DNA from 3 places in the Thalassobacillus sp. B23F22_16 genome. Region 3 is predicted to be linked to each of the others. Evidence: riboswitches for the same ligand, from Rfam matches in the RefSeq annotation. Region 3 holds a riboswitch; each other region holds the start of a gene.

Region 1 (4,194 bases), on a different contig from region 3:
CAATGCTTCTTCCGTTAAGTTGAATATTCATAACTGGATGCTCCTTTCTTATCCAAACGCTTCGGTGAAAACAACTCCCGGAAAGCCTGAGGTACGTCTTGCTTCGTAATCAGATCCTTCATCATCTGCCCCGTAGCAGGTGCCAGTAAAATGCCATTTCGGTAGTGCCCGGTGGCAAAGTAGAATCCCGTAAGTGCCGGGTGCTCTCCTATGATCGGCAACCCATCGACAGACCCCGGCCGGATTCCTGACCAGAACTCCTGCATCGGTTCTTCTTTCAGTTCTGGAAAAACTGCAAACACACGATGCATCAGATCCGCCAGTCCTCCAGCGGTCGTTCCTGAACTTAAGTCATCAGGTTTGGACGTGGCTCCAACGATGTAACGTCCATCCGGTTTCGGGACGATGTAAAAATCGTTAAAGAACAACGCTTCCTTAAAATAATGCTTGCCTGGTTGAATCGAAAAGCATTCCCCCTTCACAGGTACGATTGGGTTATTCATCCCTGTCGCTTCAAACCATCGCCCACTGTCCGCTCCGGAAGCTGCCACAACCCGGCTCGCTGTTACAGAAGCATTCTCTAATTGCACCGTGAACATGTCCTCCGTTTTTGTTACATCAAAAACATTTGTGTTTTCCAGTAAGTCGCCGCCATAAAGCAAGGCCGCCCGTTTCAAAGCTTCGCAAGTGGCAGTTGGTTCGACATGGCCATCCTTAGTCATAAACAATGCCCCGGAAACCTCCGGCGGAAGATCAGGCACTTTATCCCTTACCTGTTCGGCTTCCAGCCATTCCAGGCTGGTGAACGCATGTTTTTTCTCCAGGAGCTCCTGTTTATGCCCTTCATCCATCGCGACTTCCATCATTCCAAACGGAGAAAGCCCGATATCAATCGCTGTTAGTTCATGAAGTTCCTTCCTTAAGACTTGATATAAATCTCTGCTTTTTTCACAAAATTCATGATAGGCATCGGATGCCTGGTGCTCCGTATGAACCCCGAGCATCCCTGCGGCTGCTTTCGTAGATTTCTGGCCACTCACCTGCTTATCAATGACAACGGCACGGACCCAGCTTTTGTTCAAATAGTAGGAAATAGAATGACCAATGATGCCACCGCCAATGATCACGACATCATAATGTTCCTTCATGGATCGTTAGCTCCTTTACATACCTTTTTACAGCTTGAAGCGGTTGTGCAGCCTCGAAGATCCCCGACATGACAGCAACCCCCGCGGCACCCGCTTCCTGTATTTCTAGTATTCTATCGGGAGTGATACCACCAATCGCGATCACAGGAATATCAATCGAAGAAGTGATAGATTCGAGCTCCTCAAGGCCTCTTGGCTCCATTCCTTTTTTGCTGCTTGTTGCATAAACATGACCAAACATCACATAATCGGCACCTTCCTCCTCTGCCTGTTTTGCCGCTTGAAGGGAATGAACCGAGACCCCAACCTTCAGAGAAGGATCCGTCTGTTTCACCTTAGTCACCCCGGAGCCCTTTTCTTTCAGGTGAATATTGGGGGCTCCAGTCTCACCGGCAACATCTAATCGACTATGGATACACAGCTTGTCCCTATTAACTCCGCTTGCAATTAACCCTTCTACTATCGACTGATAGTCAGCATCATTCATGTGAGTTTCTCTTAGAATAATGAGATCTACCAATGGTTCAATTTCTGCAATTGCCGCTGACAACGTCTGCCTTCTCATCTTTCCATTTGTCACTGCCACCAGTTTCATACCCAGCACACCTTTTTTAAGCATTAAAAATACCACTTCCCCCGGAGGAAAAGTGGTATGTCCCATTTACTTAAGTCGACAATCGTGAAAGAAACATAGACTTGCTCTTTCACGACGCCATCGTCGTCACTTTCCTCCGCTGGTGTTTCAAGCCAGATCAGGTTCCGAGGGTCCCAAAGTTATACTTTGATCTCAGCCTTAAAGGAAAGGCACCCCTAGTGAATATTTTTATGCAGTTTTTGGAAAACGCTTCATCTATTACTTTACAATAATTTCGCATTCTAGTCCAGTTTATTTTCTGATTTTTCCGAGCATTGATTGGTGATTTCTATAGCCACCTCTTCCTATTAAGAAAAAGAGTTAATATTTTGCTGATCACTTTTTTGCTGTAAAAGTTTCAGGAGATCCAGGAAATGGTCGTCCCGTGTATGAATCGCTTGTTCCCCGTGATCCTCATATTGGTAAAAACCTTGGTTCGTTCTAATCCCATGCTGATCGTTCTCCACCATTTCCTTTAAGAAGGAAGGGACTTCTCTTGTATTCGATAGATCTTCTAATATCTTTCCAACCATCGCTTGTGTGGTTTGCAGGCCGGCTAAATCCTGACTTTCCATCGGTCCGCAGAAAGCCCACTTAAAGCCCATGCTTCCTTTCATGGCAATATCAATATCTTCTGCCGTAGCCACTCCCTCTTCCATTAAGTGGAATGCTTCGCGAAGCATAGCTACTTGAACGCGGTTGACGATAAATCCTGAAATTTCTTTTTTCAGGACTACTGGCGATTTTCCGATTTCTTTCATTAAATCATAAGTTGTTTCGACGACGGTTTCCTCTGTTTTTTCTCCCTTAACAATCTCCACAATTGGTACCAGTTGTGGCGGGTTGAAAAAGTGAGTAATGACAAACCTTTCCGGATGCTTCGCTTTTTGAGTTAATTCCTCCAGTGGAAAAGTGGACGTATTAGACGAAATAATCGTTTCGTCTGAAACACTATCCTCGATGATTTCGTATGTATCCAGTTTTTTCTCCAGATCTTCCGGTATGGATTCAAAAATAAAGTCAGCACCTTCAATAGCTTCATGCAAATCGGTTGTATACGTGATACGCTCCAGCGTCTGATTCATCTCGTCCTCTGTCAGCATCTCTTTATCAACCATGATTTTTAAGCTATTCGTCATGAGTTCTCTTGCATCTTCCAATGATGACGCTCGTCTGGCCCGGATTTTTACATTTTTTCCTGCCTGGGCAAATAATTGAGCAGCGCCATGCCCCATCACACCTGCTCCAAGTACGGTAATATTTTTCATTTTACTACCCCTTTTATATGGTTATTTTTATAAGATTACGTTCGCCCCTGTTTCTTCATCAAATGTAACATGTTTGCCAAAAGCACGCTCTCCATCACCTGGATATGAAGTATTAACTCTACTATCTATTCTAAAAATATTTCGACATTTATGAAACTTCGAATTCCGCTATATGCAACAACTTAGATTTTTTCACACAAATGAAAAACCCACTTCAGCATTCTGCTTAAGTGGATTCCTTCAGACTATTCAATCACTTGGTTTTCCAGCTTTCCGATCCCTTCTATTTCGATTTCGATATGATCGCCAGGCTTAAGCGGTCCCACTCCAGAAGGGGTTCCGGTGATAATCACATCCCCAGGGTTCAAGGTCATCACTTCTGTCACCTTGACAATCAAGTCCTCGATTTTATGAATGAGGTCATTCGTATTCGAGTGTTGTCTCACTTCACCGTTAATGGACAGCTTTATATCTACATGATTAGGATCCAGGCCTGTTTCAATTACCGGCCCCAGTGGTTTAAAAGTAGGAAAGGATTTAGCTCTAGTAAATTGTCCATCCTTTTTTTGAAGGTCCCTGTCCGAAATATCGTTATTGCACGTATAACCGAATACATACGACAACGCTTCATCCCTTGAGACATCTTTTGCTTCTTTTCCTATCACGACTGCGAGCTCTGCTTCGTAATCAATTCTGTGTTCCAAATTTGGTAAGGTCACTTTGTCTTCATGACCAATAATAGCTGTCGGGGAGACCATGAACATCATCGGCTCCTCAGGGATCGGCATCCCGCTTTCCTCGGCATGAAGGGCATAATTCAATCCGATGGCCACCAGCTGCCCTGGCACGACCGGTGGTAAAAGTTTCACTTCATTTAAATTAAAAGTAGTGTCGAGTTTACCTGGTGTCCCTTGCAAAAAGTCCCCGTCTAATTTTGTGATTGTATCTCCCTCTAATACTCCATACATTACTTCTTCCTTTACTGCAAACCGTACATATTTCATTAAAATAAATCCTCCCTTCTGTCTTTTCCTTCTATTCACGTATAAAAAAATCCTTCTCCTGTCATACGCATTCGCAGAAGGGATAACATCCACAAATCTATTTTCCGAATTGTATCGCTACGGTTCCCAAACCTTCAAAT
Region 2 (4,194 bases), on a different contig from region 3:
ACTCCGGATCCATAGCGAGGATACAGGCTAATGCCAGCTTCTGTTTCATTCCGCCGGACAAAGCCGTAATCGTCGCTTCCTTCACATCGGACAAACCCACCAGCTCCAGAGCCCAGTCCACTTTCGCAGCGATAACGTCAGGAGGCGTGTCGAGATTTTCCAGTCCAAATGCTACTTCATCCTCGACTGTAAGCATGCAAAACTGGCTTTCGGGATCCTGGAACACCACACCGATCCGCCTGCTTAATTCTCCTGGATTAAACGCTTCATAAGGGCGTTCCCTGTAAAAGCGTTCCCCTGTCAGCTTTCCATCTAATTCTTCGGGGTACAGGCCATTAAGGCTGTACATCAAGGTGCTTTTGCCAGAGCCGCTGGGGCCGAGCAGCAACGTGGTTTCTCCTTTAGAAAGGGAAAGATTCAAGCCATCCAAAACAGGCTCTTTTGCTTCTTCGTAGCTGACGGTAAGGTTTTTCACCTCAATTAAATCATGCGGCGCCATGTTTATTTCTCCTATGCTCTTTTCCAAGGGCGAAATTGTATAGCACACCGGTCTTAGCAAGCGCGTCACTCAGTGCTTTTCCTAGCAATCCTGCAATGACCGCACCGCTGATCATCCGGGCAATAAACATCGCAGTTACATAAGAAGTAGCAAGAGCAGCATACCCTGAGATGAAGTAACCCCATACAAAACTGAACAGCGCGGACCCCATACCAGCACCCATCAGTACCCAGACATTGTACAAACGGTAGCGGGTGGCGGCAAACACTGCTTCTGCGCCAAGTCCCTGAATCATACCGGAGACAATCAACATCGGCCCGACAGCGTTTCCGAGCATGACTTCAATGATCGCTGCTATGGTCTCGGATAAAAATGCTGCACCAGGCTTCCGGATAATATAAGCTGCGATAATCGATACGATGAACCAGATACCGAAAATCAAATCATAACCGATCGGTCCGAAAAAGCCGACAAGCAGCTTTCCAACTGGAAGAAACGCCAGATATACCACAGCAAAAACAACAGACAGAACCGACATGACAACGATTTCTCTCATTTTCCAGTTATTCATCGTCATTCTCCTTCTGATGGGACGGGCTGTTGGCTGAAATGGAAGCCGTCATGACCACATGGCTGTTATGCTCCTGAGTGACCGCGAATGCATTTTCAAGTGTCGCGAAAATTTCTCTGGCCTCTCCACGTAGCTTGGTGGCATAATGAATACTTTCCACTTCCAGCCCCCGCTGCTTCGCTGCTTCAATCTGTTCCATGATCATTTCCATATAACTGTCAGAACCAAGCGGGTACAAGGCAAAATCACAGGCGGTGTATTGATCCATGTCATCCTGATTATTCATTTTTGTGTCATCTTCCGACATATACACGTCTCCCTCGGTGTCCCCTGGACAGCCGACGGAATACGTTCCTGAAAAAGCGACATGATGACCTGTTTTGGCAGCTTGGGCGAAAATCGCCTGTGTGACATCGAAGACATGCGGAAGTCTTCCCCTGACACACGTACTGACATCATCCGTTTTCATCCAAACCTTTGACGTATCCACTTCCTCTAAAGCTCCCAGGATGACAGAAACGAAGTCATCAGTCATGGGGTGTACTGAAAAACGGCACCCGACAATCTTGCTTGTTCCATTGCATACTTGGTTTTCCATAAATAACCCTCCAAATTTTATATTTTTCCATATAAAAAACTGCATCCCGCGGGGGAATGCAGTTCGAAGGTATCGTTTATTTATTATACGTGTCACCTAAGACCATGCACTTCCCCACGCTGGTATTATCCAGTTCGGGTTCTAAGGGTCAGAGTCCAAGACTCCTCTCAGCTTACACGCACCCCTAGTGCTCGAAATTCGCTATGCAATTTTTCAGTTATTTATAGCTTAATAGATTTCCAATCCATTGTAAACCATTAAAGCAGAACGTCCCACCAGATTTTGATAGCAGTTCCGACGATCAGTGCTGCCAGAATCCCTTGAAGCAATTTGGTGTTTACTTTCTGACCTGCTTTTGCACCAAGCGGTGAGGCGATCAGACTTGCGATGATCATGATTATCGCAGGCACGAGGACAACCTGCCCCGTCATCACCTTCCCGACAGTGGAACCAATCGATGATATGAACGTTACGGCCAGAGAAGTTGCAATCGTTACGCGAGTCGGTATTTTTAGAACCGTTAACATGATCGGAACAAGCAGGAAGGCACCTGCTGCACCAACGATACCGGCTGCAACACCGACGGAGAAACCTGCCGTTGCGGCTATTGTTTTATTAAAGGTCACCTCTTCAGGTGGTATATCATCCACATTTTTGCGTGGAATAAACATCATGATGGCTGCCAGCAAGGCGAGCACGCCGTAGACAATCTGTATCCCATTTTCACCCATGAATCTTGAACCATAGCTTCCTATGAAACTACCAACCAGGATACTTGCACCCATATAAATAATCAGATCTTTATTGAGATAACCGCCTTTACGGTAAGCCCAGGCACCGGCAATGGTTGCGAAAAACACCTGAACGGCGCTGATTCCCGATACTTCGTGTGCGGTAAAAGCGGCGAATCCCAGCATAGGTGGTATATATAAAAGCATTGGATATTTAATAATCGATCCGCCGATCCCTACCATTCCAGAAACATAAGAACCTGCAAAGCCAATTAGGAATATCGTGACATAAAACCATAAATCCATTTTTTCTTCCTCCCTTTATCTCTATGAAAGCCTTACCAATTGGAAAGGGACAGCCACCCAGCTGTGCTGGTATGTCTGTCCCCCTTTATTCCTTAGCCTTTCTTGATCCAGAATTTGAGGACTTCGTCTTCTTCTTTCTGGTCGACGAGTTCGTGTCCACTGGAATCAGTCCAGGCTGCTAAGTCTGCTTTTGCACCTTTATCTGTTGCGTGGATTTCGAGGATATCTCCGCTGTTCAATTCATCCATCGCTTTTTTTGTCTTTACGATTGGCATTGGGCATGCCAGACCTTTTGCATCTAGTACTTTATTTGCTTCCATTTTGATACACTCCTTTTTTAAAATTAACCGGGAGCCCCACTAGAATGGGGCAGCCCATTAGGATACCGCGCAGCGGTTTGGTCCAATTTCCATTTCACGCTTCTCTTCTTCTTCTGGTGTTAGTTTACCCATGTTCACTTGACGTATTTCCTGATATGCGTTTGGTTGTGGTGGAAGGTTTTCTGTAACCATTTTACGGAATTCGCCTTCATCTTCCACGTTCAGGCCAGTGTTCACTTTGTAAAGCTCACCTAGTGGTGCGGATACTTTACCATCATCCTGTACTTCACTCATGTTAGCGAAGTGGGCAGGAAGTACTTCCAAGTCTTCAGACAGCTCTTTGTAACGGCTGTAAAGTGTGTCGCGCAAGTCGCCGACCCAGTCTTCTGCAAGGCCTGCAAGGTCCGGACGGCCAATGGATTCTACGAACAGGATGTCACCAGTCAACAAGTATTTGCTGTCGATGATGAAAGAAGTAGATCCGATCGTGTGACCTGGAGAATATACAGCTTGAGCGCCAACTTTAGTGGTACCGACTGTAATTTCTGTGCCATCCTCCAGTGCGGTGTAATCGAATTGAACTTCGGTTGCATCTTTTGGTGGCAGCCAGTATTGAGCACCTGTTTCTTCACGAAGTGCACGGCCGCCGGAGATGTGGTCCGCGTGCAGATGAGTGTCTGCAACTTGAACGATTTTTGCATTCTTTTCTTTTGCAAAGTCAAGGTATGGCTGAATCATACGGTTAGAGTCGACGACCATTGCTTCGCCGTCAGAGATGACCATATAAGATAGGCAGCCTTTTCCTAGACGTACGAACTGGTAAAGTTCACCGCCATCAGAAGTATCGCCTACTTTTACCGGCTCGAGGTACTCACTCCAGGCTTTCATACCGCCTTTCAAGTAAGAAACTCCTGTCACGCCAGCTTCTTCAAGCAGATCAGCAACCATCATAGAAGATCCTTCTTTTGCACAAACGACCAACACGTTTTCGTTTGGCAATTTATCCATGATGCTTTCCACGCCATCTAATAGATCAAAGTAAGGTACGTTGATGACTTCTACACTGTCACCTTCGATTTTCCAATCTGCGAACTCTTTTTGGTTACGAACATCCAAAATGAACAATTCTTCTTTATCAATAACTTTACGTGCAATTTCTTGTGCGTTCA
Region 3 (4,194 bases):
TTTCACGAGTTTGTCCTCCTCAGTTGAGCAGTTTCCAGAGAAAGAGCATCGATAAATGCAGGTACAAACGTGCCTGGTCCGGTAACCGCAACACTATTCGCGGCATACTCGGCTGCTAACCCATAAAACTCTACCGCTGCCAGTGCCTTCCTTTCAGCCGTGCCTTCTACTGTCAGACAAGCAGCCAAGATCGATCCTAACAGACAGCCTGCTCCGGTTACTTTAGAAAGGATGGCATGCCCGGTCTCATTGGTTTCCATACGCTTACCATTACAGACTACATCCGTAGCACCCGATACGACCGCCAACGTGCTGTAACGGTTAGCTACCTGTTTTGCCACCTCACCGATATCCCCCGATCCGCGCGATTCGACACCTTTCATTTCCCAGGAAATATCGACAAGGTTCGCTAGTTCAGCAGCATTCCCTTTGATAGCTGTCGGTTGGACTACTTGTAATATTTCCTCGACGGCATGTCTGCGAAAAGGGGTTGCGGCCACACCAACTGGGTCTAGGACAACCGGAAGGCCCTTGTCGTTGGCTGCCTGTCCCGCTTTTACCATGGCTGGAATCTCTGGAGCAGTCAGCGTGCCAATATTAATTAGCAGGCCATCGGCATTGGCAGCCATTTCTGCTGCTTCCTCTTCAGCTTTTGCCATGACTGGCGCTCCACCAAAAGAGAGCAGGCCATTAGCTGTAAAATTCATAACCACCTGATTGGTCAGATGATGGATGAGTGGTGTATTTTTTCTAACCTCTTCGATTACATTCACTGCCTGACCTCCTCCCGTATCGCCCAGTGATTCGTTGGACCGTTTCCATATCCCAGGTTGAATGCATGGCGTATCGCTGCTGTAATATAATGCTTCGAGCGTTCTACCGCCCTCACTAATGGAAGGCCCTGGCTTAAAAAGGCCGTAATTGCCGCAGAATACGTGCACCCGGTGCCATGCGTGTTTTTGGTAGAAATCCGGTCTGTTTCAAATACATGCACTTTATTACCGTCATATAACACATCAATGGCTGCCTCTTGCAGGTGTCCTCCTTTGATAAGGGCTGCTCCTGCTCCGAAGCCATGGACAATATGCGTTGCCGCTTCCTTCATATCGGCTACTGTCTCCACCTTTTCTTCCGTAATATAGGCTGCCTCAGCGATATTTGGTGTGATGAGAGTGGTGAGTGGAATCAGCTGCTGACGTAAATATTGCCGTGCCTCCGGTTCAATCAGTGCTTCACCGCTTGTCGCTACCATCACAGGGTCCATGACATAAGGCACCTGGAGTTCAGGAAGCGTATCAACTATCACTTTCATCATTTCTTGATTAGCAATCATGCCAGTTTTCACCGCGTGGATAGGCATATCGGAAACGATGGATGCCAGCTGCTGCTGGATCATCGCTGTCGGCAAATGATGAACAGCCTGGACGCCTGTTGTATTCTGTGCCGTCACGGACGTGAGAACGGACATACCGTAGCATTTCAGCTCTTGAAAGGTTTTTAAATCAGCCTGAATGCCTGCTCCGCCACTTGAATCGCTTCCCGCTATCGTAAGAGCACAAGGGGTTGCGGTACTCATCGTTGCATCACCCTTTTCTTCACCGGCCATTCTTCACACGTATAAGCCATCTCCCAGAATGCAAGTTCCAGCTGACAGCTTTTTCGAAAAGCTTCTTTCATGCGAATGCGTTGCCGCCCGGATGCTTCTTCAGCTAATCTATCCAGTCGTTCGCACAGCTTTCCAGTCAGGCCTCTCACCTCTGCCTCTGCATAGAAAGTTATCCATGGATAAAATGGATGATCATCATTCGGTTTATATTTTTCCATCAGTACCTGACCGATTTCCAGGTAAGTCCATGGACATGGCAGCAGGGCACAAAGAATTTCAGCTAAGTCTCCTGTTTGGGCATGGTACATCATGTGCTTGATATAGTGGTCTGCCGTTGGCGGGAGCGGGTACCCTTGCATATCTTCATAAACTACACCCGCCTGCTCACAAAAGTTATGGTGTGGATGGGTTTCACTGTTTAAAACAAAGCCTATTTGATCATGGAAGAGAGATATATCGTCTCGATTGCTTGATTTAGAGACGGCAATACCATAAATGTGCATAAATGCATTCAAATACTCAAAGTCTGCCTTAATATAGTGCTTAAGGGCTTCTTTAGGCACCTTACCTTTTCCAATTCCGTCTACAAATGGATGGTTGAATATCTCCTTAAATATAGCGTCATTTTCTTTTCTTAAACTTTCTGTGAAAGTCATGGTAAGCCTCCTTTAATAGTCAGGAAGCTACTAGGGGGAATAAAAGTAGATAGATAGAGGGTAATGAAGTTAGTCCTCTCCTACTTCCCTGCGCTGGCATTATCCAGATCAGGTTCCAAGGGACAAAGGAAAGATTCCTTATCTCAGCTGAACGCGCCCCTAGCAGTTTTCCGTAAATGGGTTATTTAAGAAACTCTTCTTACAGAATGAAATAATTGATCTTACCTGATTTTTATGACGTACCGATAGCTACAAACACCGCCATCGTCGTAAACAGAAGCGTCCGGTTCATCTTCTTCCTCCTTTCTCTACCGGGGGTGTCTGAAATGAAAAAAGCCAGATCCTCAGAGGACCTGACTTGGTAGGTTAAAAGAAAATAGACGTATCTTCCGACTACTTCCCTCCGCTGGTACTAACCAGATCAGGTCTATAAGAGTCGGAAAGCTTTACGCGCTTTCCTCTCAGCCCGCCATTCAGGGCACCCCTAGTAGTGTTCATAGTTATTCATTTGAATGTTACATATATATCATAGCAAAGATCCGTCAGCGCTTTCAATAGCTATTATTGATTGTTTACAGGCTTTCCAACAACAAGTACATACCGGTAAAAAGTAGAATGATATAGGTTCCCACCCGAAACAGCCGCTGGCTAATCCTATGAAACAACAGCTGCCCCAGAATGAGTCCGGCAAACACCACCGGTAAAGCAAGCCCACTCGCTTTCCACACCTCCAAATTAGTTCCTGCGAATACCACTTGAATGATTAAACTAACCAAATAGATGAATAAATAGAAAGCAAGTGTCGTTGCGCGCAGTTTTTCCTTATTCGTATCGGTACCGGAAAAGTAAAGGAGAATTGGCGGTCCGGGCATACCGATACTGGTCGTCATCGCCCCCGATAAGCCTCCTACTACAAAGTCCCTTTGTAGAGACTGATGGGTTCGGAACCGAAAGATCAAAAGTACGGTCAACACTAAAATGACGATGCTGATACCGAGCTTCAATTTCGTCATATCTGCCAGCAGAAACAGGAGGATACCAGCAGGAAGCCCTCCCACACTTCCGATCACGAATCTTTTTAACACACCGAGGTCGACATCCTGGCTGATTTTTCTGATCAACACAGCAGATATGACAAGAGAAAGTGCCAGATTAATCTGGATAGCCTCTCTGGGTTCAAATAGAAATAGTAAAAACGGCGTCGCCATGATGGAAAAGCCGAAGCCGGTACTCGTTTGTAAAATAGAAGCAATAAGAATAATGACTATGAATACGAGCAGGGAATCCACATAAACACCTTCTGTCTGAGACTTTTAAACTTCCTTTTGCTTTATAGCAAGACAGCATCCTTTTCACCAATGTATAGAAAGTATATAATCAAAGAAGATTGTCAAAAAATATCAATATTTTTTCGCGTGAATGATGTCTTTCTATGATAACATGTTGATGTTATTGGTTTTGGTTTAAAATAAAAATATCTACATAGATACAGGAGTGTAATTATGGCGGAAAACAAAGGATCCATGAAGTTTATTGTAATACTGACGGTCGTAGTCATTGGACTGATCGCTGCTTTTGTTATGTTAGACAATAATGGCAATGGCGGTGAAAGCGATACGGCTTCTTCCGGCGGTGATGCTCCGGCAATCGATGGTCACCCGACAATCGGGGAATCGGATGCACCGGTTGAAATCGTGGAATTTGGAGATTACTTGTGCCCGGCATGTAAAGTATGGAGCGACCAGGCATTTCCCCTGGTAAAACAGGATTACATTGACACCGGAGATGCCAACTTCACGTATATCAATGTGCTATTCCATGGCGAGGACTCCGAGCTTGCATCCTCGGCAGGCGAAGCGGTTTATAAACAGGACCCTGATGCATTCTGGGATTTTTCCAAAGCGTTATATGAAGCCCAGCCGGAAGAGCATG

What was found. A riboswitch is a leader RNA that binds a small molecule or an ion and turns the genes downstream of it on or off. The one in region 3 is predicted to bind thiamine pyrophosphate.
Region 1: another riboswitch for thiamine pyrophosphate. It lies ahead of ACGTNI_RS01855 (thiamine phosphate synthase); the one in region 3 lies ahead of tenA (thiaminase II).
Region 2: another riboswitch for thiamine pyrophosphate. It lies ahead of ACGTNI_RS08035 (YkoF family thiamine/hydroxymethylpyrimidine-binding protein); the one in region 3 lies ahead of tenA (thiaminase II).

What each region holds. Positions count from the first base shown of each region.
Region 1 is NZ_JBIEKD010000001.1:379,262-383,455, forward strand. It holds gene thiS (sulfur carrier protein ThiS) at 1-31, opposite strand, end outside; gene thiO (glycine oxidase ThiO) at 15-1,148, opposite strand; gene ACGTNI_RS01855 (thiamine phosphate synthase) at 1,132-1,767, opposite strand; TPP riboswitch at 1,858-1,970, opposite strand; gene ACGTNI_RS01860 (3-hydroxyacyl-CoA dehydrogenase family protein) at 2,091-3,050, opposite strand; gene ACGTNI_RS01865 (fumarylacetoacetate hydrolase family protein) at 3,296-4,054, opposite strand; gene ACGTNI_RS01870 (2-keto-4-pentenoate hydratase) at 4,152-4,194, opposite strand, start outside.
Region 2 is NZ_JBIEKD010000007.1:130,501-134,694, forward strand. It holds gene ACGTNI_RS08025 (ABC transporter ATP-binding protein) at 1-499, opposite strand, end outside; gene ACGTNI_RS08030 (ECF transporter S component) at 486-1,070, opposite strand; gene ACGTNI_RS08035 (YkoF family thiamine/hydroxymethylpyrimidine-binding protein) at 1,063-1,668, opposite strand; TPP riboswitch at 1,763-1,864, opposite strand; gene ACGTNI_RS08040 (sulfite exporter TauE/SafE family protein) at 1,926-2,705, opposite strand; gene ACGTNI_RS08045 (sulfurtransferase TusA family protein) at 2,798-3,025, opposite strand; gene ACGTNI_RS08050 (MBL fold metallo-hydrolase) at 3,083-4,194, opposite strand, start outside.
Region 3 is NZ_JBIEKD010000013.1:41,387-45,580, forward strand. It holds gene thiE (thiamine phosphate synthase) at 1-6, opposite strand, end outside; gene thiM (hydroxyethylthiazole kinase) at 3-773, opposite strand; gene thiD (bifunctional hydroxymethylpyrimidine kinase/phosphomethylpyrimidine kinase) at 770-1,576, opposite strand; gene tenA (thiaminase II) at 1,573-2,262, opposite strand; TPP riboswitch at 2,331-2,433, opposite strand; TPP riboswitch at 2,644-2,758, opposite strand; gene ACGTNI_RS11595 (sulfite exporter TauE/SafE family protein) at 2,835-3,551, opposite strand; gene ACGTNI_RS11600 (DsbA family protein) at 3,765-4,194, shown strand, end outside.